2 regions of the Qipengyuania sp. NPDC077563 genome follow, and region 2 is predicted to be linked to the other one. Evidence: riboswitches for the same ligand, from Rfam matches in the RefSeq annotation. Region 2 holds a riboswitch; the other holds the start of a gene.
What was found. Region 2 has a riboswitch for cobalamin ahead of ACI2I1_RS06225 (TonB-dependent receptor plug domain-containing protein). Riboswitches for the same ligand answer to the same signal wherever they lie in the genome.
Positions count from the first base shown of each region.

Region 1: another riboswitch for cobalamin. It lies ahead of ACI2I1_RS09450 (acyl-CoA thioesterase); the one in region 2 lies ahead of ACI2I1_RS06225 (TonB-dependent receptor plug domain-containing protein).

Region 1 covers NZ_JBJDPC010000002.1:709,849-724,402, reverse strand. Annotated here, with positions in the region: gene fusA (elongation factor G) at 1-1,833, opposite strand, end outside; gene rpsG (30S ribosomal protein S7) at 1,954-2,424, opposite strand; gene rpsL (30S ribosomal protein S12) at 2,586-2,957, opposite strand; gene ACI2I1_RS09495 (hypothetical protein) at 3,386-3,919, opposite strand; gene ACI2I1_RS09490 (cold-shock protein) at 4,034-4,303, opposite strand; gene ACI2I1_RS09485 (hypothetical protein) at 4,565-5,026, opposite strand; gene ACI2I1_RS09480 (hypothetical protein) at 5,016-5,609, opposite strand; gene ACI2I1_RS09475 (TIGR04255 family protein) at 5,609-6,448, opposite strand; gene ACI2I1_RS09470 (hypothetical protein) at 6,855-7,436, shown strand; gene ACI2I1_RS09465 (Fe2+-dependent dioxygenase) at 7,390-8,073, opposite strand; gene ACI2I1_RS09460 (TonB-dependent receptor) at 8,094-10,361, opposite strand; gene ACI2I1_RS09455 (DUF1289 domain-containing protein) at 10,586-10,777, opposite strand; gene ACI2I1_RS09450 (acyl-CoA thioesterase) at 10,785-11,168, opposite strand; cobalamin riboswitch at 11,360-11,563, opposite strand; gene ACI2I1_RS09445 (GNAT family N-acetyltransferase) at 11,604-12,128, opposite strand; gene ACI2I1_RS09440 (LysR substrate-binding domain-containing protein) at 12,121-12,909, opposite strand; gene trxA (thioredoxin) at 12,977-13,297, opposite strand; gene addA (double-strand break repair helicase AddA) at 13,352-14,554, opposite strand, start outside.
Region 2 covers NZ_JBJDPC010000002.1:88,608-103,161, forward strand. Annotated here, with positions in the region: gene ACI2I1_RS06200 (TonB-dependent siderophore receptor) at 1-2,089, opposite strand, end outside; gene cobT (nicotinate-nucleotide--dimethylbenzimidazole phosphoribosyltransferase) at 2,324-3,325, shown strand; gene ACI2I1_RS06210 (adenosylcobinamide-GDP ribazoletransferase) at 3,322-4,074, shown strand; gene ACI2I1_RS06215 (histidine phosphatase family protein) at 4,065-4,598, shown strand; gene cobO (cob(I)yrinic acid a,c-diamide adenosyltransferase) at 4,595-5,200, shown strand; cobalamin riboswitch at 5,234-5,453, shown strand; gene ACI2I1_RS06225 (TonB-dependent receptor plug domain-containing protein) at 5,612-7,504, shown strand; gene ACI2I1_RS06230 (ABC transporter substrate-binding protein) at 7,504-8,340, shown strand; gene ACI2I1_RS06235 (FecCD family ABC transporter permease) at 8,337-9,314, shown strand; gene ACI2I1_RS06240 (ABC transporter ATP-binding protein) at 9,311-10,084, shown strand; gene ACI2I1_RS06245 (cobyric acid synthase) at 10,091-11,551, shown strand; gene cbiB (adenosylcobinamide-phosphate synthase CbiB) at 11,548-12,495, shown strand; gene cobD (threonine-phosphate decarboxylase CobD) at 12,492-13,499, shown strand; gene cobU (bifunctional adenosylcobinamide kinase/adenosylcobinamide-phosphate guanylyltransferase) at 13,474-13,989, opposite strand; gene ACI2I1_RS06265 (aldehyde dehydrogenase (NADP(+))) at 14,166-14,554, opposite strand, start outside.

The DNA.
Region 1 (14,554 bases), 620 kb from region 2:
CACTTCACGCATGGCGCCGCGACCGGCGATTTCGAACGCGATCGCGCTCGAGTCGACGTCATGGTAGGCACCATCGTAAAGCGTGACAGTAAAGTCGATGATCGGGAAGCCGACGAGATGGCCGCTCTCGGCCTGCTCGCGGAAACCCTTTTCGATCGCAGGGATATATTCCTTCGGAATGTTACCGCCCTTGATCTCGTCTTCGAACACGAAGCCCTGGCCACGCTCGCCCGGAGCAACCTTGACCTTCACGCGGCCGAACTGACCCGAACCACCCGACTGCTTCTTGTGGGTGTAATCGACGTCCACCGGCTTGCCGAGGTATTCGCGATAAGCGACCTGCGGCGCGCCGACATTGGCTTCGACCTTGAATTCGCGCTTCATGCGATCGACCAGAATGTCGAGGTGAAGCTCGCCCATGCCCTTGATGATCGTCTGACCCGACTCGTGATCGGTGGTGACGCGGAAGCTAGGATCTTCGGCAGCCAGGCGGTTGAGTGCTACGCCCATCTTTTCCTGGTCGGCCTTGGTCTTCGGTTCGACCGACAGCTCGATCACTGGCTCGGGGAATTCCATCCGCTCGAGAATAATCGGAGCGTTCGAAGCACACAGCGTGTCTCCGGTCGTGGTTTCCTTCAGGCCCGCAATAGCGACGATGTCGCCGGCGAATGCTTCATCGATGTCCTCACGGTTGTTTGAGTGCATCAGCAACATACGGCCGATCTTTTCCTTCTTGTCCTTCACCGAGTTCATGACGCTGCCCTTGGTGAGGTGACCCGAATAGATACGGGTGAAGGTGAGCGAGCCCACGAAGGGATCGTTCATGATCTTGAATGCGAGCGCGGAAAACGGAGCCTCGTCGGAAGAAGGACGGGTGTCTTCCTCGTCGCTGTCGGGCTTGACGCCCTTGATGGCCGGAACGTCGAGCGGGCTCGGCATGTAGTCGACAACTGCGTCGAGCAGCGGCTGAACGCCCTTGTTCTTGAACGCCGAGCCACACAGCACGGGCACGAAGTCACGCGCCATGGTACCCTTGCGGATCAGACGCTTGAGCGTCGCTGCATCGGGCTCGTTACCTTCGAGGTACTGCTCCATGACATCGTCGTCCTGTTCGACGGCGGTCTCGATCAGCTTCTCGCGGTATTCGGCAGCCTTGTCGGCCAGTTCGGCCGGAATTTCGACGAACTCGTATTTTGCGCCGAGATCTTCGTTCTGCCACACGATGCCACGGTTGTTGACGAGATCGACAACACCCTGAAGATCGCTCTCCGCACCGATGGGGAGATAAAGCACCAGCGGGTTCGCACCGAGACGGTCGATGATCGACTGGACGCAGTAATAGAAGTCGGCACCGGTACGGTCCAACTTATTGACGAAGCACATGCGAGGTACGCCGTACTTGTCGGCTTGGCGCCATACGGTTTCGGACTGGGGTTCGACGCCGGCGACGCCGTCGAAGACGGCTACGGCACCGTCGAGCACGCGCAGCGAGCGTTCGACTTCGATGGTGAAGTCGACGTGGCCGGGAGTGTCGATGATGTTGATGCGGTGCTTGGGCTGGCCTTCACGCAGGTCTTCGGGAGCGCCCATCGGATCCTTGGTCGGATCTTCCGCGGTCCAGAAGGTGGTGGTGGCAGCCGAAGTGATGGTGATGCCGCGTTCCTGCTCCTGCTCCATCCAGTCCATGGTGGCGGCGCCGTCGTGGACTTCGCCGATCTTGTAGGACTTGCCGGTGTAGTAGAGGATGCGTTCGGTCGTGGTGGTCTTGCCGGCATCGATGTGGGCCATGATGCCGATATTGCGGTACCGCTCTAGCGGATATTCGCGGGCCATGTGGAATTCCTCGTAAGTCGGGGGTGAGCTAGCTCGACCCCCATGTAGGGATTAATGCGACAGTTTCGAGACCGAGGGAGATCCCCCGGCCCCAAGCCTGCCTCGCCTTACCAGCGCCAGTTACCAGCGGTAGTGGCTGAACGCGCGGTTCGCATCCGCCATGCGGTGCGTGTCTTCGCGCTTCTTGACGGCGTTGCCGCGGTTGTTCGAGGCATCCATCAGCTCACCCGACAGACGTGCTGCCATGGTGGTTTCCGGACGGCCGCGCGCAGCCGAGATCAGCCAGCGGATCGCCAGCGCCTGGGCACGCTCGGGGCGAACCTCGACCGGCACCTGGTAGGTCGCACCGCCGACACGGCGGCTGCGGACTTCGACCTGCGGCTTGATGTTGTCGAGCGCTGCGTGGAACAGCTCGACCGGGTTCGCCTTGGCCTTGGCTTCGACAGTGTCGAGCGCGGTGTAGACGATACCTTCAGCGACGGCCTTCTTGCCGTCATACATCAGGTTGTTCATGAACTTGGACAGGACCTGATCGTTGAACTTCGGATCAGGCAGGATTTCCCGCTTCTCGGGACGACGACGACGTGACATGGCACGAATTCCTTCTTTTGCCCGGCGGTCTAGCTGTTCGTCATTCCCGCGAAAGCGGGAAGCCAGCGAGGACCGGGTAAATTCCTAAAAGCCTTGAGGACTGGATCCCCGATAAAATCGCACATGGCGATTTTTCGAGGATGACCTGTCCCCCGGACAGATCACTTCGGACGCTTGGCGCCGTACTTCGAGCGCGACTGCTTGCGATCCTTCACGCCCTGCGTATCGAGCACGCCGCGAAGGACGTGGTAGCGAACGCCGGGAAGGTCGCGAACACGGCCGCCGCGGATGAGCACAACGCTGTGCTCCTGCAGGTTGTGGCCTTCGCCCGGGATGTAGGAGATGACTTCGCGCTGGTTGGTCAGGCGGACCTTGGCAACCTTACGCAGAGCCGAGTTCGGCTTCTTCGGAGTCGTCGTGTAGACGCGGGTGCAAACGCCGCGCTTCTGCGGGTTCTGCTCCATTGCAGGGACCTTGCTCTTGGCCTTCTGCGGAACGCGGCCCTTGCGGACCAGCTGGTTGATTGTCGGCATATGAGTTCTTTCTCTTCACCGTGTGAAGGTGACGACTAGGGGGTGATCGGTGATGCTATCGGGTTCGTGCCCTCGCTCGTCATTCCCGCGCAAGCGGGAACCCAGCGAACCAAAAACGCCCGCCAAGCGGACCTTTCTCGCACGAGCCTGAAACGCTCCACCCATCGGCCCACACGGCCACCGGGTTACTTTGACGGCTGCCCCGAACGAGTTACCTCGCTGCAATAGAAAAGAGCCTCATCGCATCTGCGACAGGCCCCCGGGACATGACCGGCAATGTTCAGCTCTATCTGCCCGGCGCGGGACGAACCCGGCACCGGATGGGGCGCACATACTGTCCGAACAGGCTCCGGTCAAGTGCCGGAGTCCGGCGGAACCGACCCGAAACGCCGCCGGAATGGTCCGGTACCCTGCCCGAACCTACCCGATCAGTCGGTGGCCCGCGCGCCGGGGTCCGACATCTGGCGCAGATGCTCCGACACCGCAAGGTCGAGATCGGTATAGCGCTTGCCGCCGACATCGTATTCGCCGTCAGGCACGGGCCCGCCCTGCACTGCCGTTTCGTCCAGCATGGCATCGTTGGCTGGCGTCGGTGCGGGCGCTTCGTCGGGCGTGGGCACGGGGCGCACGGTGGTGCCCTGCCCGCCTTCATCCTCGCCCCCATGGCCGCTGCCGTGACCGGGCTTGCCTTTATCGTCACCCCCGTCACCGCCGCCCCCCGGCGTCTTATCTCCGGCATAAGTGCCATAGATGATGGTCTGCGGCGCGTTCGGCGCACGTTCGCCCAGGCTGGGGTCCCCGCCCTCGCCCGCAAGCCGCAAGTCGCGCAGCTTGCGCACGCGCTCGGCATATTCGGCGACCTTGGCGAAATGATCATTGCCATCATCGGCATGCGATCCGCCGCGAGCGCTGGCGCGCATCACCGCGACCTGATGGGCGTGGAGAAGTTCGTTGAGGTCCATGGGTGATCCAATCGCTGGTGAGGAAAAGCATGAGACCGGCGGCGCACTGGAGCGCGCGGCCGGCACGGCAAAAAGCCGGGCGCATCGCTGGAATGCGCCCGGTGATGGAGGGGGTCATCCTGCCTGCTGTCTTGCCTGGTTGCGCTTCTCGTTTTCGGCGAGATCGCCCGCGTCCTGTTCCTGCTGGTGGAGATTGACGGCCGAATGCCGGCCGCCATCCGCCTCGTGCAATTCATAGCTGAAGCGCTGGCCCTGCGCAGGCTCGGCGGCTTCCTGCTGGAGCGCGGATTTTTCGAAGGTCAGCGCATCGCCGCCCTGCTCGGGCGAAATGGTGCCGCTGCCCTTGGCAGCATCATAGCTGCGGATCGTGCCGTACTGGGTCATGAGATGGACCTTTCTTCTTCGCGCAGGCGCCCATCAGCGACCGCTTGTGCGCGGGGGCTAGAAGGCGAAAAAGAAAGAGGTGGAGGCAACTCGCCCCAAAGACCGTCGATCGCGACTGGTAGCTGAGTATAGGTGGGGAGAATTGGGGGATTACAAGGTGTGTTGTGCTCATCGCGCAAACGCGTAAGTACGTTGCTTATGCCCCCAACCATCTCACCGTTTGGTCCGTCTAAATAGCGATGCTCATTGTTAACCGACCTATCAGGGCAACTTCATTTCCGCCACAACATCCAAATCAACGAACGCATTGGTCGCAAGCTCATCTAATAGGCCAAAGTCTTCGTCGGAAAAGTGCCGAATTTCAGCATGCGCGTCGTTCCCATCAACAGGAGCGTGGACCACGCGAATCTTCTTGCCAGCGAGTGCACACACCTCCCGCAGTTTGCCGACATTTGCATAACCGAACGCCCCCTTCGACGGCAATTTGTTCTTTGCTAGAGTCGAGCGATAGCCAATAGCGGCTGCTTTTTTGGCAGCCGCATTAAACGCTCCATAAAACTCAATCCAATTAACGGAGAGGCCACCCTTATCTGCCTCTCTTATTGCGCAAGCAGCAGGCGCCAGGCCAATGAGTTCATCAGTCTCCGGATCCCTGAATTGACGGCTATAAGGTGCGAAACGACTTACATGATCTTCGTCAGGTATCGCCTTTCTAGCCACCATCAAACCAAGCTCCCCCACTGTAGGGCGTCAAAACCTCACGAAGTCGGATCAACGAGGTCATTCCCGCAGCCCGCTCTTCGTTAACTTCACTTTTTGAATGCACGGCCCAGCGAACTTTGTCACATGGCAGGAACTCCACGCTCAGGCGCGCAAATTCAGAGTTCCACAGCGCTAAAACATTTCCATTCGGCATCAGAGCAAGTGCAGGATTACTTCGGATACGATGAACCAAAATAGATCGAACTAGCGACTGAAACGACTCCAAGCGGATGGGCTTACCATCATCCATCCACTCTTCGGCATCGTGGAGCATATCCAGTTGCCGGAACAAACGTTCCCGAACGCCCATATCGAGCTTCATAGCTACTTTGGACATCCAAATTTTCGCATCCGCACTAGCCACAAAGAGCGTTTCCTCGACAGACTGCCTTGTTTCGACAGCTGCCGGAACGATCCCGGGGCCTGCGACCCCATGAAACAAATCGTCATTGCTCCGCACCTTCGGGCCACTTCTATCGAGCCACTCAAGGGACGGTTGATACCGCACTAATTGCGTAAACTCCGATATTGGTTGCATTTCCATTAGTGAAAATTCGCCCTAGCTTTGTCGGTGATCACAGATTCGAAAATCCGATTTTTAAGATTCCTCATCTCCAGGAGTCTTTCCGAAAAATCCACTTTCCCAAAGGATATATTCGGCGAAAAGTAAACGTCAATATCCAGCAAGAAAGCCCCAGTCTTCGGAATTTCCGGCGGAACTGTCTCAGATGCCACCATCGCCCGAAGGCCCAGCTCTTCGAACGGCTTATCTATTCTCCAAGTGTAAAACCCCAACGGATCAAGAACCTCCGGTAAAGTGATATGGGCCGACAAATAGTCCTCGTAATGAAGCACCGGAACTGCCTCATCGATTGGTATGTCAATTCTATTTCTATATCTAAGACCAAGCCTCTTCACGTTTCGCGATTTATATTCTTTGCTAATTGATTTTAAAACAAATGAAAAACGATCAAAGAACTCGCCCCACCCACAATAAGGCGCTAGTCTAGATAAAAATATCCTGTCCTTTTTTACGGTGACTGAATTTACCTCATTATCACTACTAAGGCGTAATGAGGGCGATTTACTAACCACTGAGGGCTTCGGTTCCTCACCAATCAAGTCAATCTTGAACTCAACCTCTGTCTCGTCACGCACATTCGGATACTCTCGCGCCATCATCTTGGCCAATTTTCTTATCTGAGAGTCTGACAAATGAGGGTCGAGGCGAAGTTCAATTACCGCCTCGAAGATGGGAGGTGCAGAATAGCCGCTGTTTTGATGTTCCAACGCGTTCAATCCTAAAATTCGCAATTGAGGATGTGAGAGCAGATAAGCCGAAAGTCGCAAAAAATCACGTAGAGAGTATGCAAGGGTGCCCATTCCATAGGCCGACATACATTGAACTTAAAAATGTCTTTGCTAAAATATTTATACTTTTAATAATAATTTTATTGCTAAAACATCTTCTATTATTTCAGACCGACACTCAACGATCTTTCTCCACGAGGACAATTCCCTTAAAACGGCCTCGGCTCGATCTATTCGGCGAATAGAAACCATTTTCCTACACGTCATTGCGAGGGTAGCGACCCACTCCATGAAGCGGCAGCTCTGCACATTCGGTGGTTGCCCTGTGCGCTAGGTCCAGTCCTTGGATTGTTGCGGAGCCTTCGGCTCTTCGCAATGACAAGGAGAAGATGTGCGGTGCGGGTACCCTCGCTCCTCCCGCTCCCTCCTAGGGATGCGCCCTCCCCTGCGCGGTTCCTTGCCATGACGGAGAACGAGCATGACCCCAACCCGCAAGATCGCCCGCCAGGCCACCTCCGCCGTCGCCCATATCGGGGACGAGCCGGAGGCGGACGATCCGCTGCTCGCCTTCGCGCCCTATCTCCACAAGCAGCCGCGGCGCAATTCGATCACGCCCGATCTGCAGCGGCGCTTCGTCGCCACGCTCGCGGCCACCGGGATCGTCAAGCAGGCGGCGCTTTCCATCGGCAAGAGTATCGAGGCGCTCTACAAATTGCGGGCGCAGCCGGGGGCCGAGGGGTTTGCGGAGGCGTGGGATCTGGCGCTGCGTTACGGCGCGGAGCGACTGGAGGATTGCGGGCTCGAACGCGCGCTGAAGGGCGGGTTCGACGATGATCCGGTCAGCGGCTGGGGCGGCCGCGGCAATGGGCTGCTGATCTATCTGCTGAACCGGCGCAGCGCCTTCCGCGTGGACGAGCGCGAAATCAGGCCGGGCCATCCGATCTATGAACGCATCCGCGCCGAAGTGCTGGCGGGGCTGCCCAAGTCGAAGGGGGCGGCGAAAGGGGCCGGGCTCAGGACGAGGCCCACATCCGCACGAGATTGTGATAGAGCTGGGTGAGCCGCAGCACCTCTGCATCCTGGCTGCCGCGATCGGCGGCGAGGGTCTGGGCAGTGCGGTCGAGATCGAACAGCATCTCGCGCTGCGCATGGTCGGCGACCAGCGATTGCATCCACATGAAGCAGCTCACCCGCTCGCCCCGCGTCACCTCGGTCACCCGGTGGAGCGTGGTGGAGGGATAGAGCAGCATGGACCCGGCGGGCAGCTTGAAGGTCTTGCGCCCCTCGTTCCCCTCGATCTCCAGCGCGCCGCCGTCATAGTCATCCGGCTCGGTGAGGAAGAGCGTGGCCGACAGATCGGTGCGGATGCGCGCGCCGGTGCCCGCGTGGACGCGGATGGCGTTGTCGACATGGAGGCCGAAGGTCTCGCCCTCGCCATAGCGGTTGAACAGCGGCGGGAAGATGCTGTGCGGCAGGGCGGCGGCAAGGAAGGTGGGATTGGCCGAGAGCGCATTGCTGACCGCGGCCTGCGCGGCGCGGGTCTCGGCCGCATCCTCGGGCAGCTGGCGGTTGCGCTTGGCCCCCGCCGCCGTGGCACCGCTGGTGACGTTGCCATCCACCCACTCGGCGGCGAGGAGGCGGCCGCGCAGGGCAGCCGCCTCCTCCGGGCTCAGGACATTGTCGATCTGGAGTATCATGTCCTGCTCCCGTTAGCCGATCACAGCGTCGCCGTCAGTGTGAAGAAGGCCGAGCGGCCCGGCGCGATGTAGCTGAAGGGCGAACCCGAGCGGTAGATCGCGTCGTAATAGCGCTCGTCGGTGACGTTGAGCACGTTGACGCGGGCCTCGAACACGTCGTTGACGCGGTACCGCGCCACGGCGTCGAAGCGGGCATAGCCGGGCACGCGCGCCGTGCCGGCCAGCTGGGTGCCGCCGAACATCTCGTCCTGGTAATAGACCTGGCCGCCGACTTCGAAGCGGCTGGTGACCAGCACCGTGGCGAGCAGCTGCGCGGTATGCTCGGGGATATTGGCGAAGCGCCGCCCGACATTGTCCGGATCGGCCGAGGCGGTGATCTCGGCATCGGTATAGGTATAGCCGCCGAACAGCTTGATCCGGTCGGCGACCGTGCCGCTGAAGCCCAGCTCCACGCCCTGCGAGCGCAGCGTGCCGACATTGGTGTAAGGCTGGCCGCGCCCGCCGGATTCGCGGGCATTGTCCTTCTCGATCCGGAACAGCGCCGAAGTCAGCAGCAGATTACCGCCGAACAGTTCGAGCTTGCCGCCGATTTCCATCGAAGTGTTCTCTTCGGGCTGGAAGTCGATGGTCTGATCGGAAATGCCGTCGTAGGAAGCGCCATTGCCGTCGAGCTGCTCGCCGCTGGGGTTGGAGCTGGTCGCATAGCTGGCATAGAGCGTGGCCTTCGCCGCCGGCTTGTAGATCGCGGAGGCCTGCCAGTTGAAGAAGTCCTCCGAATAGTTGAGCGTGGAGTTCGGGCTGGCGTAATCGATGTCGAACGTATCGATCCGCCCGCCCAGCATGACCCGAAAGGCGTCGGAAAAGCGGATCGTGTCGAGCAAGTAACCGGCATAGCTGGTCGCCTTCGTCGTGGTCACACCGGCTTCGAGATCCGGGCCGATGGGCACATCGAAACCGAGCACGGGATCGGGATCGAACAGATCGTAGATCAGCCCGCCGGGGACGGAGATGATGTTGCCATTGGCATCTTCCACGGTCGAGGGAACGTTGAGGCGATAGGACTGGATCGTCTCCTCGCTGAAGTCGCCGCCGAGGACGATTTCGTGCGTGATGCCGCCGGTCTGGGCTTCGGCGACGGCGTAGGTGCTGTTGGCCCAGTAGCTGTTGTCGCGCCAGCTGCTCTTCATGGCCGGGCTGACGGTATATTCGCTCTCCGGCACCGGCGTTCCGCCACCGCGCGGGCACCGGCCCTCCGCATCGCGCTCGAAAATGCAGAGCGACGGTTCGCTCACCGCGTAGCGATTGTAGGTCTCGCCATAGCGCGTCACCGAGTGGAAGCTCAGCCCGGATGTCGGCGTCCAGTCGAACTGGACCGTGCCGATATCGGCGCCGTTTTCGATGAAGTCGCGGCCCACCACGCCGTAGAAATTGTCCCGGTCAACGAGATAGGGTTCCTGCGTGGTGGCGTCGAAGGGATGACCGTAATCGGGAACGCCGTCGAGGCGGTAATGATAATAGTCCGCCGAAATAGCGAGCGTATCGGTCGGGCGCAGCGTGATGGCAGCCGTTCCGCCGTAACGCTCGCTTTCCACATAGTCGCGGCCCGGCGTATCGGCGTCGTGATAGAGGCCGTTCACACGCACGGCGACTGCCTCGCCAAGCTGGTAATTGGCATCCACTGTACCGCGGTAATAGTTCTCGGTCCCGACACCGCCTTCGATGACGGCAAAATCGTTGCCGAACTGCGGCTTTTTCGACTGGAGGCTGACCAGACCGCCGGTGGTCCCGCGGCCGCCGTAGATGGCGCTTGGACCCTTGACGACCTCAACCTGTTCCACAGCGAAGATCTCGCGGCTGGTCACGCCGGGATCGCGCAGGCCGTCGATATAAACGTCGTTGCGGGCTTCGAAGCCGCGGATGAAAATGCGGTCGCCGAAGGCATTCCCCCCCTCGCCCGTGCCGAGCGTAACGCCAGGTGTGCTGCGGACGATTTCGCGGAAGCTGTTGGCGCCGATGTCCTCGATCACTTCCTTGGGAATGATGGTCTGTGATTTCGGCGTATCGAGAACGTCGTCAGTGAACTTGCGATCAGTCGAGCGATCGATCTTGTACGGCGACTCCTCGGCATTCACGTTCACGTCGGGGCGCTGCCCGGTGACCACGATTTCACCCTGCGGCGGACTTTCCGAAACTTCCTCCGCAACTGCAATCGACGGCAAGAATGCCGCGCCGAATGCGCCCGCCAGCAATGTGGTGGCGGCGCTTGTCCCTGCCCTGTTCTTACTCATGTTATCTGGCAAAATGCCCTCCGTTGATGTCCGGAGGCGCTATTGCGAATGATTAGCATTATTACAAGGCGTTTTTGGTCAAGATGATGTTTTCTTTACATTATTGCTTCCTAATGTGCAGCCGATGTAATTGAAATTGCGGCAAATGCTTGCTGTTAAAAGCGACGCGACCGGTCGCATCTAACCCACACGTAAGCACTATAAATCTGCGCGACGTAAGAATGTCAGCGCTCCACGTCCGCCCGGTTGGTGTCCAACCGACGCTGCGCGCGGCTTATGATTGCACGCCGCTCGCCGTCTTCGGCATCCGCCCACCCTGCGATCTCGGACAGGCTGCGGCCGCAGCCCGTGCACCATTGTCCGTCGGCGTCGAGCCGACAGACTTTGATACAAGGTGATGCGACCGGTTCTGTCATGTGATCCCTATGCAACTACCGCGAGCGGTTTGACCGAGCGCGGGCGGCGGTCCTGCCCGATGGCGACGAAAGTGAAACGGGCCTTGGTTACCAGATTGGCTTCTTCGGAATGCCTGTCCCGTCGCCAGGTGGCAACTGCGACCTTCATGGAACTGCGCCCCACCTCTTTCAGCGTGGCATAGACCGATACTTCGTCGCCCACGAAGACCGGCCGATGGAAGGTCATTCCATCCACCGCGATCGTTACCGCTCGTTCTCCGGAATGGCGCGAGGCGATGGCGGATGCGGCAAGGTCCATCTGGGCCATCAGCCATCCTCCGAAAATGTCACCGTAGACATTGGCGTCTGCCGGAACCGCAGTCACGCGAATGGCGGCCTCGCTGGTCGGCATCGTTTCATCGCTCACGACGCAGCCTCCCCGAACACGGGAGCTAGAGGGCGTTCAGCGAAATATGCAATCATGATTGTCTTCCCCGAAGATCTGGGCGGGGACGAACGGGCGCAGGCAGCTGCACGGGTCCTGCGAACATCAAGTCCGGCCCATGGTTCACCGCAAGCATCCGTACCGGACACCCCGCCGGTGGATAGTATCGCGCCAAAGGCAGGTCTCCTGGCTCACGGGTCGGTGCAGTCGGTCCGTCTTCCCGCAAGCCAGAGCCGCAGTGACATCAATGGACCGCCGCTCGCCGCTTACAGTTGCGGGGGCAGCGCCGGTTTTGCACCGGCTTCCCGTCTTAGCTCCGCAGCGAAAAACCGCTCCGGAGAACCTTCGACATCTGGGCGCATGCGCCAGCGACCCTGCCCCGTCAAGACAAGGTTTTTGAACTCAAGGCAGGGGATCGGAAGCAAGCAGACCGTAAACCGCCAGATCGCAAAGCCCCTTGTGCGTGGTCTCGTGCTCACGAAATAGGGCCTCTCGGGTGAAGCCAAGGCGGGTCAGGAGGCGGATAGACGGTACGTTTTCCAAATCCACCTCGGCGATGACCTTTCGCTTTCCTTCCGTTTGGACAAGGTGGCGAACCAGCGCCGCAGTGCATTCGCGGGCCACGCCCTGGCCTTGGCGATCAGCGCAGGTCACATAGCCGATTTCTGCAATACCCTCTTCGTGGCCGGGGACCGCCACGAAGCGCCCTGTCACTTCGCCCTGTTCGTCTTCGGCAATCCAGGTGCGCCCGTTCCATCCGGGTTCTGCGAGCCATCCCCATAGCGCATCTTCGCTTTCGAAGGCAGGCCTGGAGAGATAGCGGCATTGGGCGTCATCAGCGAATGTAGGGTAGAGCGCTTTGGTATCCGTGTGCATCAGGGGGCGAAGTTTGAACCGCTCCGTCCTGATGATTGGAACGTCACTCACCCGCAAGGAACGTGACGAGGGAGCGCACCTTCTTGGTTCGCCACTGCGGGGTTGGTGCGACGAGCCAGTAAGCGCGCGTACCGGTTTCCGGACCGTCAAGCACTTCGAGCCGTCCGGCTTCAATCGCTTCCTTGGCAAGGAGTTCGGGCAGGATAGCCTTGCCCAGCCCAGCCATTGCGCCGGACAGAGCCTGCCCTGCATTGCTGACGGTAACATGCGCCTGCACCCCATCCTGCAGCGGCAGTCCCCAGTCGATCCAGCGATCGGGTGCGCCCGGCGCCGCCACAGTCACGCGGCGGGCCGCGGCCAGTTCGGTACCCTGCAGATCACCCGGCCCATCGACGAGCCGGATGGCGCAATCGAGATTGGCTTCGGTGAAATCGGCGTTCTCGTCCGCCACGAAGGAGAACTTGACGTCGGGATTGTCTCTGGAAAATTCCGCCAGCCGGGGTGCGAGCCACTGGGCATAGAATTCACGCGGGCATGCGATCGTGTAATTGTCGCTCGCCTGACCCGCCTGCATGGCGGACACGCTTTCTTCGAACTTGAGGAAACCCTCGCGCAGGGAATCGAGGCCGGCTGCCCCTTCCTGCGTTAGCTCAAGGCCCTTGCTCGTCCGGCGGAAAAGAACTGTGCCGAGATGGTCTTCAAGCGCACGGATCTGCTGGCCGACAGCAGCAGGCGTCACCGCTAGTTCATCCGCCGCGCGGGTGAAACTGAGGTGTCGGGCCGCAGCGTCATAGACGCGCAGGGCGTTGAGGGGCAGGTGCGTGCGCTTCATGGTTCCAAGCGTTTAGCAAGGTCGCGCCGCAAGACAAGTTTGCGGCGCGAGGATATGGATTGCAGGATTAAAGCGCGCCTTCAAGCCACTGCTTGAGCTGGCCCTTGGGCGCTGCACCGCGCATATGGGCGGCAGGCTCACCATTCTTGAACAGCACGAGATAGGGAATGGACTGGACCCCCATCTGGCCCGGTACGCCGGTGTTTTCCATGATATCCATCTTCGCGATGGTGACCTGGTCGGCCATTTCCTCGCTCAGTTCTTCCAGCGCGGGCGCGATCATCTTGCACGGGCCGCACCATTCGGCCCAGAAATCCACGAGAACGGGCTTGTCGCTGTCCAGAACGTCTTTCTGGAAACCTTCGTCGGTGACAGTGATGGTGGACATGGGAATACTCCTGAAATCAAATGTCTTGGCGGCCCATATGGACGCGTGGGCTAATTACTCAACGGCCATCGCGGGAAAGCTTTCCTGCCGATCGGCAAATGCGGCCTTGTATGGCGCGAGAGTGGCGGCGGGCAAGGCAATGAGTTGGGGTGTCTGGGTGTAAAGCACGGCTGCGTCCACCGCACGGCCCGGATATATCGCCTCGAGCGCCGCGACATAGGCCGCCATCTGGCGAAGCGTGGTATCCGGGATGGCGTCGAGCGATGTCGGCGGGCGGCGGGCGGTCTTGAAATCGACCACGGTCACCTTGTCAGGCGTCACCAGCAATCGGTCGGCGGTTCCCATTACGACCTGCCCCTCAACCGTCGCCGCAAGCGGGGTTTCCGCCAGCGCGCCGGGCCCGAAGAGGTCGGCGAAGCCCGGTTCGTCCAGCACGGCCAGAGCGCGCGAAAGCATCTCTTCGCGCTCTCCTGCAGGCAGATCGTTGGCCTGCCGGGCCAGCCATTTCGCCGCAGCATCCTCGCGCCGCTCGGGTGCCACTTCCGGCAACCGCTCTAGCAGCGCGTGGATTAGCACGCCGCGCCGGGCCGCACCGGCAGCGGCTTCCGGCGGGAGCGGCGGATCGCTTCCTTCAACTTCACCCAGACCCGACGGCGCGAGCGGGCGTGGAGGCCGCGGTTCCGGGCCGACGGGCTGGTGCGCCCATAGCGGCAACTGAGAAGTCGCGACCTGCGTCTCCTTCGCCCGGGCAGGCACTGCAGGAGCCCGCTCGCCCGTTTCCCAGCGTGCGCCCCAGATCGCATCGTCGACCGCCTCATCCTCGTCGAACAGCGCCGAGAGCCGGGCGTACCAGCTATCTTCATGCGGCCCGTTCTTGGCATCGCGCGGGCCAAGCGAGCCGCCGATAAACAGCGCCTCTTCCGCGCGGGTCATGGCCACATAGAGTAAGCGCCAGTGTTCCTGCATCGCGCGGGTGGCGTTGAGCTCTTCCACGGCCTTGAGCGGACCAACCTTTTCCTCCTTGGTCAGGGGAGGCAGCGGAATGATATTGCTCTCTTCCGCACCAAGCGGCCGGTCCTCCAGCGCGAGTTCGCCCGAGGCATCGGGCCTGATCGCCGCATCCGCCAGGATCACGATGGGGGCCTGGAGACCTTTCGAGCCGTGGACCGTCATCACGCGGACCTGATCGCCGCCCTCGCCTGCCTCGCGCTTCACCTCGCCGTCCCCGGCATCGAACCAGCGGATGAAACCTTGCAG
Region 2 (14,554 bases):
TGGCGTACCAGGCCGCGTCGAAGAGGTTCGATACGGTGCCGAAGAGCGACACATTGTCGACCACTTCGATTTCGCCGAAGGCCCTGACAAGGGTGTGGTCGGGCAGATAGAATTCCGTGCCCGTCGCTCCCAGACGCTCGCCGACATATTGCACGCCGCCGCCCAGCTTGGCTTGGCGCCCGGCCACCGAGAAGGTCTTGGATAGCTGCGCGTTGAAGGTGTGATCCGGAATATTGATCAGCGGATCGCCCGGCTTGATCTCGAAGGAGAAATTGGGATCGAGCACGCTGCTGCGCGATTCCGCATCGACATAGGCATAGCTGAGCAGGAGATCGACTTTCCCGGGCAGTTTGCCATTCATGTCGACTTCGACGCCGCGACTGCGCGCCTTGCCGATCGCGACCGAAAAGCCGGGATTGTTGATATCACTGGCAAGAACATTGTCCTTTTCCAGCTGGTACACGGTGAAGGTGCCGGTCAGTGCGCCCTGAAGAAGGCTCACTTTCGCACCAGCCTCCATGGACTTGCTGATCTCCGGCTCGAAAATCACGCCGTTGACGTCGGTCCCGATATTGGCGCGGAAGCCTTCGCTATAGGCAGCGTAAAGCGTGAGCGGTGCGGCTACTTCATACACAATCCCGAATTGCGGGCTGATCCGGTCATCCTTGCGTTCGCTGTTGACGTCGGTGATGTAATTCTCGGTCCGCAAGGTAAAATCGTCGTACCGGGCACCCAGCCTCACCTGAAGGCGATCGGTCAGTTCGATCTGGTCCTGGACGAAGATGCCGCTGGAGGTCTGGCGATCCAGGCGATCGTTGTTGGGACGCGGGATGGGCGGATCGAAGCGCCTGTACAGAGGATCGAGAATATCGATCACATAGGCTGCCTCTTCGCTCGGGTTCGTTGACAAAGCCGGTGGGCGGGTGCGGCCGAATTGCTGATAATTGTCGAAGCTGTCGTGATCGGCGCCCAGCAGCACGCGGTGGCGCAGGCCCCCGGTCATGAACTCGCCAGTCAATTCCCCGCGGACGACCGTCTGCTCGGAATCATAGAGGCGCGACCGGCGCTCGCGGGCGAGGGAGCGGCCATCCCGGAAGAGAGACTGGCGCGATCCGCTCAGGTCAGCATCCGATGATAGCCCGGTCAGCAGGGTGTCGCGAATGCTTGCGCCCAGCAGTACGCTCCAGCGATCGTCGAGATCGTGCTGGATGCGCAGCGAATGGCCTTCGGCGCGGGCAATGTGATCGCCGTCACCCGGTTCCCCGAGATAACGGGAGCGGGGTACGGTCTTGAAGTTCCCGTCGAGCACCACGATCCCGCGATCGAATGGCGTCTCCACCCGCGTTTTTTCGAGATCGTAGGTAATCCGCGTGTTGGCGCCCAGGGCCAGGCCAATCGAAGGCAGGAAGCCCCAGCGGAATTCGTCCACCGTATCGCGGAACGTGTCGCCCCCTTCGATATATCCGACCAAGCGCGCGCTGAGGCCATCGGTCACCGCAAGGTTGATATCGGCTTCCGATCTTGCCTTGTCGAAGCTGCCGATCTGCGATCCGAATGTGCCGAAGGTCTGACCGATCTGCGCCTGCTTCGTGACGATATTCACCGTGCCGCCGGGTTCTCCGCGACCGAGCAAGGCTGCGGCCGGTCCCTTGAGGACTTCGATCCGCTCGATACCGGCAGTATCACGCTCACCGCCGAAGCCGCGACCGCCGTTGAAGCCGTTCACGAGATAGCCGGTCGGTAGGTTCTCGTCGCCGGCGAAACCGCGAATGGCAAAAGCATCCCACAGGCCGCCCAGCGTGTTCTGGCGCGCGACGGACGCGTTGAGGTCCAGCGCGTCGTTCAGCCGGATCAGATTGTTGTCTTCCAAGGTTTCTGCATCGATCACGTCGATCGATTGAGGGATCTCGGAAATCGCGAAATTGCCGCGATAGGCCTGGCGCACACCGGAGACGATGATGGTTCCACGGGCGCTGGCGGCGTCGGAGGCCTGATCGAGATCGTCGCCCGACTGGGCCAGCGCTTGGGCAGGCAGAAGGACGAGGCTGGCGGTGGCGAGGGCTGTCGAGACGGAGAGACGGGCAATCATGGGGAGGACTCGCAATGGATAAAGAGATTTGCTCATGAGATTTTATCTCATCGGCTGGCGCCCATAGCTGCCGCTGTGCTCACGTCAATGTTATGTTATACCTTCAATGTGGAAGCGTGACCTGTCGGACACACTTGTCGATGAAAGCGATATGGTCGCGGGGGATGCTCGTCTTTTTCACGGCCCGTCATGGCTCGGTTGTTTCCCGAATGGCTTGCGCTAAAGGTGCCGCGCATGAAGAAAGAAGATTTGCAGAGCCTCCTCGACGACAAGACCAAGCCGATCGGTTCTTTGGGCCGTCTGGAAAAACTGGCGGTGCAGGCGGCCTCGGTACTTGGCCATCGGAATTCGCCTGACATGGGTGCGACGCTGACTATTTTTGCGGGCGATCACGGTATTGCCACGAATAGTGTGTCTGCTTTTCCGCAAGAAGTAACGGGGCAGATGGTCGCGAATTTCCTTGCCGGCGGAGCGGCTGCGAATGTGATTGCCGCCACGTTGAATGTTCCGGTCACGGTGGTCGATTGCGGTATCGCGGCGGTTCCCGCACCACATCCTGCCCTGGTCGACCTACGGCTGGGTTCAGGCACGGCGGACAGCGCTGCCGGTCCTGCCATGACAGCCCAAACGGCGGAACGCGCGATCGAACAGGGCCGCCGGTTCGCCGCGGGTCTTTCGGGCAAGATGGCCTGTTTCGGTGAGATGGGCATAGCCAACACCTCGGCGGCGACACTGGTCGTTCACAAGCTCAGCGGGATGGAAATCGGCGAACTCGTCGGCCGCGGAACCGGGCTTGGCGACGAGGCCCTATCGCATAAGCGCAAAGTGCTTGAGCGAGCGGCCGCACGGACGGGTAAGCTGGCGCCGATGGAAGTGTTGGCGCAAGTCGGCGGCTTCGAGATCGGTACGATGGCCGGCGCCATGATTGGCGCGTCGGAAGCGGGCATGCTGGTGGTTGTCGATGGCTTCATCGCCACCTCCGCTGCGGCTCTCGCGCGGGCTATCGAACCGGCCAGCGCCGATGCTTTCGTCTATGCTCACCGCTCGGCAGAACAGGGCCACCGTGTCCTGCTCGAATGGTTGGATGCCGATCCGCTACTCGATTTCGACATGCGGTTGGGTGAAGGCACGGGGGGGCTGCTGGCAGTTCCCATCATCCGCGCGGCTCTTTCGCTTTTCTCGATGGCAAGCTTTTCGCAGGCCGGGGTTTCCGGTGCCGGGGGCTCAGCGTCATGACAAATCCGCTGGCTGCTTTTCTGGCGGCCTGGATGTTCCTGACCCGCATCCCGGTAAGAACCAAGGCGCTGTCGGACGCGGATTTCGAAGCCTCACCGGGATTCTATCCGCTTGTCGGCATGCTTATCGGCATGATCGGCGCCCTCGCATTTCTGCCAGGGTGGATGATCGGCGGCGGTTTTATCGCTGCCATTTTCGCCTGCGCCGCAACCTTGCTCGCCACGGGCGCTTTTCACGAGGACGGGCTGGCCGACCTTTTCGACGGACTGGGCGCGTCCACGCCGGAGCGGATGATGGAGATTATGCGCGACAGCCGAATTGGCACTTTCGGCGCGGCGGCTCTCTTCGTGGCGCTCGGCCTGAAGGTCGCAGCGCTTGCCGCAATGCCGCCTGTGCTCGCGCTTGCCGCGCTTCCCGTCGCGCACGGGCTCTCGCGCCTGTCGGCTGTCGTAGTGATAGCCACCAGTACTTACGCCCGTCCTGAAGGCATAGCCAAGCCGGTGGCCGCAGGCGTGGCCCGCAGCGCCTTGATCGTCGCGGCGCTTTCCGGCGTAGCGGCATTGGCAGCCTTCGGAATCTTCACAGGCATGGGCGCCACGGTTTGCGCGCTCGTTGGCCTCTGCATGGGCCACCTTGCCACGCGATTGCTGTTCGAACGCAAGCTAGGGGGCTACACCGGCGACTGTCTCGGCGCGGTCCAGCAGCTATCCGAAATAGGATTCTACCTCGGCCTGCTCTCATGGCTCTGATCCTCTTGCGGCATGGCAGGCCGAAGATTGTGTCCGGCGTTTGCTATGGCCAGTCGAATATCGACGCCCATATCCCCGATCATGCAGAACTGTTGGACGTCCTTTCCCGTATCGATCGACCGGTCAGCAGATTGCACAGCAGCCCCCTGCGCCGTTGCAAGGACCTTTCCCAGAACCTCGCCCAATTGCTGAATCTGCAAACGCAGACCGACCCGCGGCTGTCCGAAATCCACTTCGGGAATTGGGAAATGCAGCCATGGAACGACATCCCCCGCGACGAGATCGATCTATGGGCCAGCGATGTCCAGAATGCGCGGCCCCATGGCGGGGAAAGTGTCGCCCAACTGATGGTGCGCGCGCGTTCCTATCTGGCCGACGTGGCCAGCGAGCGGGGTGACGTTCTGGCAGTCAGCCACCTCGGAGTGGCGCGTGCCATTTCAGCCATCCTTGGCTATCCCGACCCTTTCGAGCTGAAGCTTGGCTTCGGCGATTTTCTTACCTTCGAAACGGATCAGATTGTATGACCGCAACCGAGCAGGACGACCACAAGGCGCAGATGAAAAAACTGCAGGCCGAACAGGCGCAGCGACGGCGCGAATTGAAGGACCCAGAACGCGGGCTGGTGCTGGTTCACACGGGCGATGGCAAGGGCAAGTCGAGCTCTGCATTCGGCGTCATTGCCCGCGCCTTAGGATGGGGGCAGAAAGTGGCTGTTGTCCAGTTTATCAAGGGCAAGTGGAAGACCGGTGAAAAGCAATTCTTCGGGCGCTTTCCCGAACTGGTCGACTGGCATGTCATGGGCGATGGATTTACATGGGACACGCAGGATCGTGAGCGTGATATAGAAGCTGCCGAAAAGGCTCTTGTTAGGGCAGGTGAACTGATTGCCAGCCAGGATTATGCGCTGGTCGTACTCGATGAGATCAATATCGCGCTGCGCTACGACTATCTCGGCTCGAACGCCGTCATCCACGTGCTGGAGCAGCGCGGCAAGACCCGTGTCATTCTTACGGGGCGCGATGCGAAGCCAGACCTGATCGAATATGCCGACACGGTCAGCGAGATGCGCGAAATCAAACATGCCTTCCATAACGGGATAAGGGCTCAGCAAGGGCTGGACTTCTGATCCGGGCAGGATTGACACCAGCTTTCCCTGCGCCCATTGGCGCCGGCAGACGGTGCCTCAGGTGTGAAAACGCCTGTCGCTAAGAGGGAAGTCGGTGAGTCTGTCAGGACAAATCCGGCGCTGTGCCCGCAACTGTAAGCCGGGAGCCCCGGACCACTGTGCCACTGGTGATGCCTCACAGGTCTCGCCGGGAAGGCGGTTCGAAGGCCTTGATCGGTAAGCCAGGAGACCTGCCGTCGCGTCGTTCGTCCGGGGCCGGGTCCAGCCCAATGGGACAGGAAAGTTTTTTCCGAAGTAACGGCAGCCAGGCCGGTTTCCGGTGCCGCAAGTCCTGCGCGGGCGTGCGGCGGGCCATCTGTCGATTTCCATGCGGGTGCCGGAGCCACCGCGTGGCGTGACTTTGGGTTTATAATGAAAACTGTATTCTATACTACTGCCGCGGTGGCTGCTTTGGCAGTCTGCCCGACCGCGGCTCAGGCCCAGTCGGCCGATCTTCCCGAAGATGGCGATATGACTTCGGAGTTGATCGTCGTCACCGCCAATCGAACCGAGCGGGCCATAAGCCAGGTAGGCGAGTCGGTCACAGTTATCGCTGAAGACGAAATCATAAGCCGGCAGGCGACCGATGCCCTGGACCTGCTGCGGACCGTGCCGGGCATCACCTTCACCCGCAATGGGGGCATCGGGACCAACGCGAACCTTTCCATTCGCGGTGCCGATAGCGACCAGACCGTGGTCCTGATCGATGGGGTGAAGCTCAACGACCCGTCGTCCACTGGTGGCGGATTTAATTTCGGCACCCTTCTGACCGGCAATATCGCTCGTGTCGAAGTGGTGCGCGGGTCGCAGAGCGTCCTTTATGGAAGCCAGGCGATCGGTGGCGTTGTCAATCTCATCACCCGCGAGCCGAGCGAGGATCTTGGCGTCTTCCTGAGCGCGGAATACGGCGAGCGTGACAGCGCAGAGCTGGTCGGCAATCTTTCCCGCAGCTTTGGACCTGTAGCCGCCAGCGTAGGGGCAACCTATTTTCGCACCGACGGTATTTCTGCCTTCAGCGAGGGTCGCGGCGGAGAAGAGAGAGACGGGTTCGAAAGCCTCGGCGTCAACGGCAAGTTGGATGTCGCGCTTGCGGACAACATTTCGATCGACCTGCGCGCATTCTATGCCGACGGAAAGACGGACATCGACGGCTTTGGCGCAAACGGATTCGGCGACACTGCCGAAGTTTCCTACCGCGACGATCTGGTCGGTTATGCTGGTTTGAACGCCGATTTCCTGGATGGGCGGCTGCATAACCGGATCGGTTTTGCCTATACCAATATCGATCGCCGGAACTTCGATTTCGGCAGCGATAGCGAGACCTTTGATGCCCATGGGGAAAACCGCCGATACGAATATCAGGGCGGTTTCGATTTTGCCGAATTCGCGGAACTGGTATTCGGCGCCGAGCGTGAGGAATCCGAATTTCGCAGTTCGAGCTACGGCGCCACGCCCGACGAGGCAGAGGTTTGGATCAACAGCGTTTATGGCCAGCTCAATCTGGCTCCTTTCGCCGGGCTCTCGCTGACCGGCGGCGTGCGTTATGACGACCACGAAACCTACGGCGATGAAACAATTTTCTCGGCCAGCGGAGCTTATTCGCCCAATAATGGGGCGACGGTAGTGCGCGCAAGCTACGGTGAAGGGTTCAAGGCTCCGTCGCTCTATCAGCTTTACAGCGTTTACGGCACCGCCGGGCTTCAGCCTGAAGAGTCCGAAAGCTGGGACGCGGGCATCACGCACCGCTTCCTGGATGGACGCGCCCAAGCTGGAGTGACGTATTTCGAGCGCGATTCTAAAAATCTAATTGGCTTCGTTTCGACCGATACCGATCCATACGGTTATTATGACAACACCGAACTCACTTCGGCGCACGGTTGGGAATTCGGCGTTGCCCTGCGCCCGGTCGATGGTTTCAACGTCGCCCTCAATTACACGACGACCGAGGCAATCGACGAGACAACCGGCAATTTCCTGCCCCGCAGGGCGACGGACAAGACCAGCCTGGTCGTCGACTATCGCCTCGAAAGCGGGATTGGTCTGGGTGCCACGGTCCTGATGGTTGGCGACAGTTTCGACAACGCCGGCAATAGCCGAGAACTTGATGGCTATGTCGTGACCGATCTTCGGACAAGCTACGGTATAGCCGACAATCTCGAGATATTCGGGCGCGTCGAGAACCTGTTCAATGCCAAATACGAGACCGTTTATCGGTATGGTCAACCCGGCCGTGCTGCATTTGGCGGCGTCAGATACCGCCTCTGATGTTTCTTCGGGCGATCCTCGCGGCGGCGGCAGCAAGCCTTTCGCTCCTGGCCTGTGTGCCGGCTGCGGGGCGAAAGGCCGACGCGCCGCGGCGGATCGTCAGCCTCGATTACTGTGCGGACCAGTATGTGCTGAAGTTCGCGGATCGTGAGGACATCCTTGCGCTCTCCCCCGATGCTGAGAAACGGTATTCCTATATGCGCGCCGAGGCCGCAGGCATCCCGACCGTCCGTCCGCGAACGGCGGATGTGCTGGTGCTTCAGCCCGATCTCGTGGTCCGTACATACGGAGGGGGCCACGATATCGCCAATTTTATGGAGAAGCCGGGTGTTCCGGTCCTGCAAATCGGTTTTCCGCAAACACTTGCGGAGGTGCGCGAAGAAGTGCTGCGAGCGGGAATAGCGCTGGGAAAGCCTGAGAAGGCGCGGGAGCTGGTCGCCGATATGGATAGACGGCTTGAAACGCTCGCTAGGCGCGGAATGCCGCGAAAGACCGTCCTGTACATGACCCCGGCGGGGGTGACGACGGGTGAAGGTACGCTGGTGCACGAACTCTTCGAAGCCGCGGGAGTAGAGAATTTCCAGATGCAACCGGGCTGGAACCCGCTTCCGCTCGAACGTCTTGCCTATGAAAAACCGGACATGGTGGCCGCATCCTTCTTCGAAAGCGAGACCAACCACGTCGACAATTGGAGCGCTGCGCGCCATCCGGTTGCCCGCGCGCAATTACGCGAGCTACCTGTCGTGCCGCTCGAAGGTGCTTGGACAGCGTGTGGCGGGTGGTTTGTCCTCGATGCGGTTGAAGCACTGGCCAACGCGGCGGAGAAGGCCTCGTGACGCGGGTGCTCGCAACGCTCGCAGTGGGACTTTTGCTGGCCCTCTTGCTTTCGGTGACACTGGGATCGGTATCTCTTCCGATAGACCGCTTGCTTGCGGCGCTGGCGTTTCAAGGCAGCGAGGGGGATGAGCTGGTGGTCTGGCAGATCCGCTTGCCCCGCGCGTTGGCAGCGGCAATGGTCGGCGCCGCGCTGGGGATGAGCGGAGCAGCGCTGCAGGGCCTTCTTCGCAACCCGCTTGCCGAGCCTGGCATTCTCGGCGTTTCGGCCACCGCCGCCCTGTTCGCCACCTTCGTCCTCTATTTCGGCTTCGCAACCGCGGGGCCGCTTGTCCTGCCGCTGGCGGCTGTGGCGGGTGCATTGCTGGCGACGCTGGTGGTAGCGCTGGCGGCGATCCGGACACGCTCGGTGGTGACCTTGATCCTGATCGGGGTAGGCCTGTCGAGCTTCTCTGCGGCAATCATGGCTTTGCTGATGAACCTTGCGCCCAATCCCTTCAGCTTGGCCGACATGGTCAACTGGATGCTGGGGACGGTCGACAATCGCAGCTTTGCGGATCTCAGTTTCGCCGCTCCTTTCATGATTGCCGGGGCCATAATCCTGCTGATGTCGCGGCGAGGCCTGTCGGCTCTTTCACTCGGCGATGAAGCGGCCGAGGGGCTTGGCCTCGACCTGCGCCGCCAGCGTCTGGCCGTCATCATCGGCGCCGGGCTCGCAACTGGCGCGGCCGTGTCTCTCGCCGGAGCGATCGGCTTTGTGGGTATCGTCGCGCCGCATCTGGTGCGCCCGTTCCTGCGTTACGATCCCGCGCGACTACTGGTGCCTTCGGCGCTGCTGGGCGGGTTGATCCTCGTGTTGGCCGATATCGGCGTGCGCGTATTACCCACCGATAGCGAGCTTAAACTGGGAGTGGTTGCGTCGCTTTTGGGGGCACCGATTTTCATCTGGATCGCATCGCGCAGGAGGCTCGCATGATGCTGCTCGAAGCTCGCGGGCTGAACCATGCAATTGACGGCACAGCTCTCGTGAGCGATGCCGGCTTCACGATCGAGTCAGGCACGTTGACGGCGCTGATCGGTCCCAACGGATCGGGCAAGACGTCTCTTTTGCGCCTCGCGCTCGGCCTTGTTGCCGGCGCCACCGGAGAGGTGAAAATCAGCGGCATGCCCAGTGGCGAATTGTCGCCTATCGAGCGCGCCCGCCGCGTTGCCTATTTGCCGCAGACCCGGCCCCTGGTCTGGCCGCAACCGGTTGAGGACATCGTTGCGCTGGGGCGATTTGCCTATGGCGCAGCGCTTGGCCGCCTTTCGCCCGAAGATAAAATCGCTGTGACACGCGCCATCGCTGCCTGCCAGCTTGAGGGTTTTGAAAATCGGGCTGCCGATACGCTATCCGGGGGCGAGCTTGCGCGGGTCCACCTGGCACGGGCACTCGCGGCGGAAACTGCTCTGATGGTTGCCGATGAGCCGGTCGCAGCGCTCGATCCGAGACACCAGCATCAGACCATGCGCCTGTTTGCCGATATGGCGCGCGATGGGCGCGGCGTGCTGACCGTGATCCACGACCTCGATCTTGCGGTTCGCTATGCGGACCGGCTGCTGTGGATGCATGACGGCAGGATCGTTGCGGATGGTCCGCCGGAGGCAACCTGCACCCCGGACCGGCTTCGTTCGGTGTTCGGCATCGCCGCACATGTCAGGCGCGAAGGTCGGGCTTTGCGCCTCGACATCCAAGGCCCGGCCTGATCCGGTATGGGTGCACGGGCGATCATGCTGCAGGGTACTGGCTCGGATGTCGGCAAGTCGCTGCTGGTGGCCGCCCTTTGCCGCATCGCATATCGCCGGGGCATAAAAGTCGCGCCCTTCAAGCCGCAGAATATGTCGAACAATGCAGCTGCGTGCGCGGGCGGAGGGGAGATCGGGCGGGCCCAGGCTTTGCAGGCCCGAGCAGCTGGGCTCGAGCCTACGACCGACATGAACCCGGTCCTGCTCAAACCTGAAGGCGATCGCCGCGCGCAAATAGTGGTCGATGGGAAAGCTCTGCGCAGCGAAGAGGCGGCACTCTATATGGCTGAGCGGGGACAACTGCTCGTTCCTGTCCTGTCCGCGTTCGGCCGCCTGCGCAGCGCCTATGATCTGATCATTGTCGAAGGTGCGGGGAGCCCTGCCGAAGTCAACCTGCGCCGCGGCGATATTGCCAATATGGGCTTCGCACGGGCGGCGAATGTCCCGGTGGTTCTGATCGGAGACATCGATCGGGGCGGGGTGATCGCATCCATCGTCGGGACCAAGGCAGTGATCGATGTGGAGGATGCAGCGATGGTAGCGGGGTTCGCCATCAATCGATTCCGCGGCGATCTATCGCTGTTCGACGACGGTTTGCGCTTTATCGAGGAGCGTACTGGATGGCGGTCCTTCGGCGTCGTGCCCTGGCTGGCCTGCGCGGCGCGACTCCCGGCCGAAGACGCAGTCGTGCTTGATCGGTCAATTCCTGCTGGTCGAGGCATTGTCATTGCGGTTCCGATGCTGTCGCGGATCAGCAATTTCGACGATCTGGACCCCTTGCGTGCTGAACCCGATGTGGATCTGCGTTTTATCCCGCCCGGGCAACCGATCCCGCGCGAAGCCGACGCGATCATTCTTGCAGGAACCAAATCGACGCTGGCCGACCTTGCCATGCTGCGTGCGGAGGGATGGGATCATGACATCCTGTCCGCCTTTCGCGGGGGTGCGCATGTGGTCGGCCTGTGCGGCGGTTTCCAACTGCTCGGCTGCCGGGTCGAGGACCCCGAGGGACGCGACGGTCCTGCAGGTACGGCTGACGCTCTCGGACTTTTCGACATGAGCACCCGCATGACAGGAGAGAAAACCTTGCGTCCGACGTGTGGGACGACGCTGGCTCGGGGGATCGCCGTGAGTGGCTATGAAATCCATTCCGGCCAATCCACCGGCTTGGCTCTCGACAACCCGTTCTGTCGTTTGGAAGATGGCACGCATGATGGTGCTGTGAAGAACGGAGGTCGCCTGATCGGCACCTATCTGCACGGGCTTTTCAGCAGCGACGAATTCCGCGGGTATTGGCTCGAAGGGCTACGCAGTGGGCGGGTAAGTGTGCTCGACTATGAAGAGGGCATTGAAAACGCACTGGACCAATTGGCAGACGGCGTAGAGGCTGCGCTCGATGTCGATGCGCTGTTCGGGCTGGCGCGATGAATGCCTTGTGGTTGATGCTCGGCGGGTTGGTTCTGGAAACGATCTTCGGCTGGCCGGATGCTCTGGATAAACGCATCGGACATCCCGTCCGCTGGTTCGGCTGGCTGGTTGGCCGCACGGAAAGGTTCTCGAACCGCGAAAGCTTTGGCCGCACGGTGCGCATCTTCCTTGGAGGTATAACGACCGTTGTCCTCGTAGTGATTGTCTCCTGCGCAGGAATCGCTTTACAAGCGGTTTTGCCCCAGGGATGGGCGGGATATCTGTTGCAGTCCGTGATCGCCGCCAGCCTGATTGCGACCCGATCTCTTTACGACCACGTGGCGGCGGTTGCGTCTGCATTTTCTGAGAACGGCTTGCCCGCTGCTCGCGAGGCACTGAGCATGATAGTCGGCCGCGAAACGCGATCGCTGGACGAACATGGCATCGCGAGAGCGGCGATCGAAAGCCTGGCGGAAAACACCTCCGATGGCATTATCGCGCCTGTGTTCTGGGGCGCACTGTTCGGCCTGCCCGGGCTGTTCGCTTATAAGGCGATCAACACGCTCGATTCCATGATCGGACATCGCAGCCCGCGATTTGAGGCCTACGGAAAGGTCGCGGCGCGACTGGACGATCTGGCCAATCTGGTGCCTGCGCGGCTGACCGGTTTGCTGTTCTGTCTCGTCAGTTGCTCTCACAGATCTATCGAGGTGATGCTTCGCGATGCGTCCCGTCATCGCTCGCCCAATGCTGGTTGGCCGGAAGCAGCGATGGCTGGGGCATTGGGGACACGGCTTTCCGGGCCGCGGCACTATGGCGACAGTACTGCAAACGAGCCTTGGCTGAATGCAGAGGGGCGCGATCCATCTATGGCCGACTTGGCTCAGGCCCTTGCCCTCTACCGCTATGCAATCGCGGTGACGGGGTTTAGCTTGCTGGCGCTGGGGTGGGTTACCTCCCGATGACGCGATACGACTATATAAACGGGCACGGCGGACAGATCGATGCCATGGCACGAGCATTCCCAAATGCACCAACGCCCTGGCTTGATCTTTCGACTGGGATCAACCCTTGGCCATATCCCCTGCCAGCCTTGGCGCCGGAAGCTTGGGCGCGCTTGCCGGGTGAACAGGCGCGCATCAATTGCGAAGTTGCGATGGCAGTTGCGTTTGGCTGCAATCCGGGTGTCTGCCGTGCTATTGCAGGAACCGAAATGGTGATCCGCCAACTGCCGAACGTTCTTCATTCACGCCACATCGCCCTGCGATCTCACAGTTATGCTGACCACGCTACGACATGGGATGTCGCGGGCGCCGAACTACGGGAAGTCGAGCGGCCGCTGGAACTGGTCGACGAGGTCGATACCGTGGTGCTGGTCAACCCCAACAACCCCGACGGATATCGGTGGACGTTAGCAGAACTCGAGGAGGTCCGGGGGCGACTTGCTCAGCGCGGCGGGTGGCTGATTGTTGATGAGGCGTACGCGGATCTCGACCCTGCCGCCAGCATGGCGCCGTTCGCAGGACGCGAAGGGCTGATCATCCTGCGGTCGTTCGGGAAGTTTTTCGGGCTCGCAGGTACGCGCCTTGGCGCTGTGCTTGCCCCGCCTCATATCCTTGCATCGCTTGCTGAGCGATTTGGCGTCTGGGATGTTTCCGGTCCTGCCTTGGCGCTTGGTGCAGAAGCGTATGCCGATAAAGCTTGGCACGAAGCCACCCGCAGCCGTTTGGCAGATGCGGCGACCCGCTTACGGGAGGTGCTGGCAAATGAGGGGCTTCAAGATGTCGGAGGCACCGATCTTTTTCGGTATGTAAAAACCGGAGATGCGCAAGCTGTCTGGCGCAGACTTGCCCACCAAGGCATCGCCGTTCGCCGTTTCGAGGACCAGAGCACGGCGCTACGCATCGGCCTGCCGCCCGATGCGCAAGCATTGTCCCGACTGGCTAGGGCTTTGGCTGCTTCAGGGTGAGCGGAATTCCTGCGACGACGAGTTCTACGCGGTCACAGATTTCAGCAAGTCGCTGGTTCAGTCTTCCCTGTTCATCCCTGAATCGCCGGCCAAGCGCATGCTCGGGGACGATGCCTGACCCGACTTCATTGCTGACCAGAATGAGCCTGGCTTCGGCTTGGCCTAGAGCGTCTATCAACGCCGTCATTGCCGCGTCCGTGCCGCGGTCTGCCAGCATGATGTTCGAGAGCCAGATGGTGCAGCAGTCGATGACTAGAGTGCCCTGCGATTGCTTGGCGAGCGCCTCGGGCAAATTGAGCGGCGCTTCGATAGTTGTCCAACGCGCATCCCTCTCAGCCTGATGCAGCGAGATGCGTTCCTCCATCTCCGCGTCATAGGCTTGCGCCGTCGCAACGAAGATGTGGGGACCAAGCATCTCTTCCGCGAGAGCCAGCGCTCTGCGACTTTTTCCAGACCGGGCGCCACCGAGAAGCAGAGTAAGCTGGCCCATGTTTTGTGGTCTCTTCCCGGTTCAGGTGATTCGGATGTCAGAGGGCAACAGCTCAAGCCGTTATCCGCGTCAAGCTGGCACTGATCCGGTTTCAACCTTTCGTTTAAAGTACTGGCAAACAAAAAGGCGAGGCGTCCGACGCCCCGCCTTCATTGTAGATCAAACTGTGGCCGATCTTATTTTTCTGCGAGCTGGTAGGCCCCATCAACGCGCGTAAGCGAGCCCAGTGAGCCCTCTCTCAATGCCTCCGGAAGCAAGTTTTCCGGAAGGTCCTGGTAACACACGGGGCGCAGGAAACGATCAATAGCCAGCGTGCCCACTGATGTGCTGCGTCCATCGGAAGTCGCCGGGAACGGCCCACCATGGACCATGGCGTGGGTAACATCGACACCGGTCGGCCAAGCGTTCGCAAGGATACGCCCTGCGCGCTGCTCCAGCACTGGCAGCAGCTTTGCCGCTTCCTGATGATCGGCCTCGTTCAGGTGCAGAGTAGCCGTGAGCTGCCCTTCGAGGCTTTCGAGAATTTCTGCGACTTCGGAAAGATCGCTGCAGCGGACAATGATCG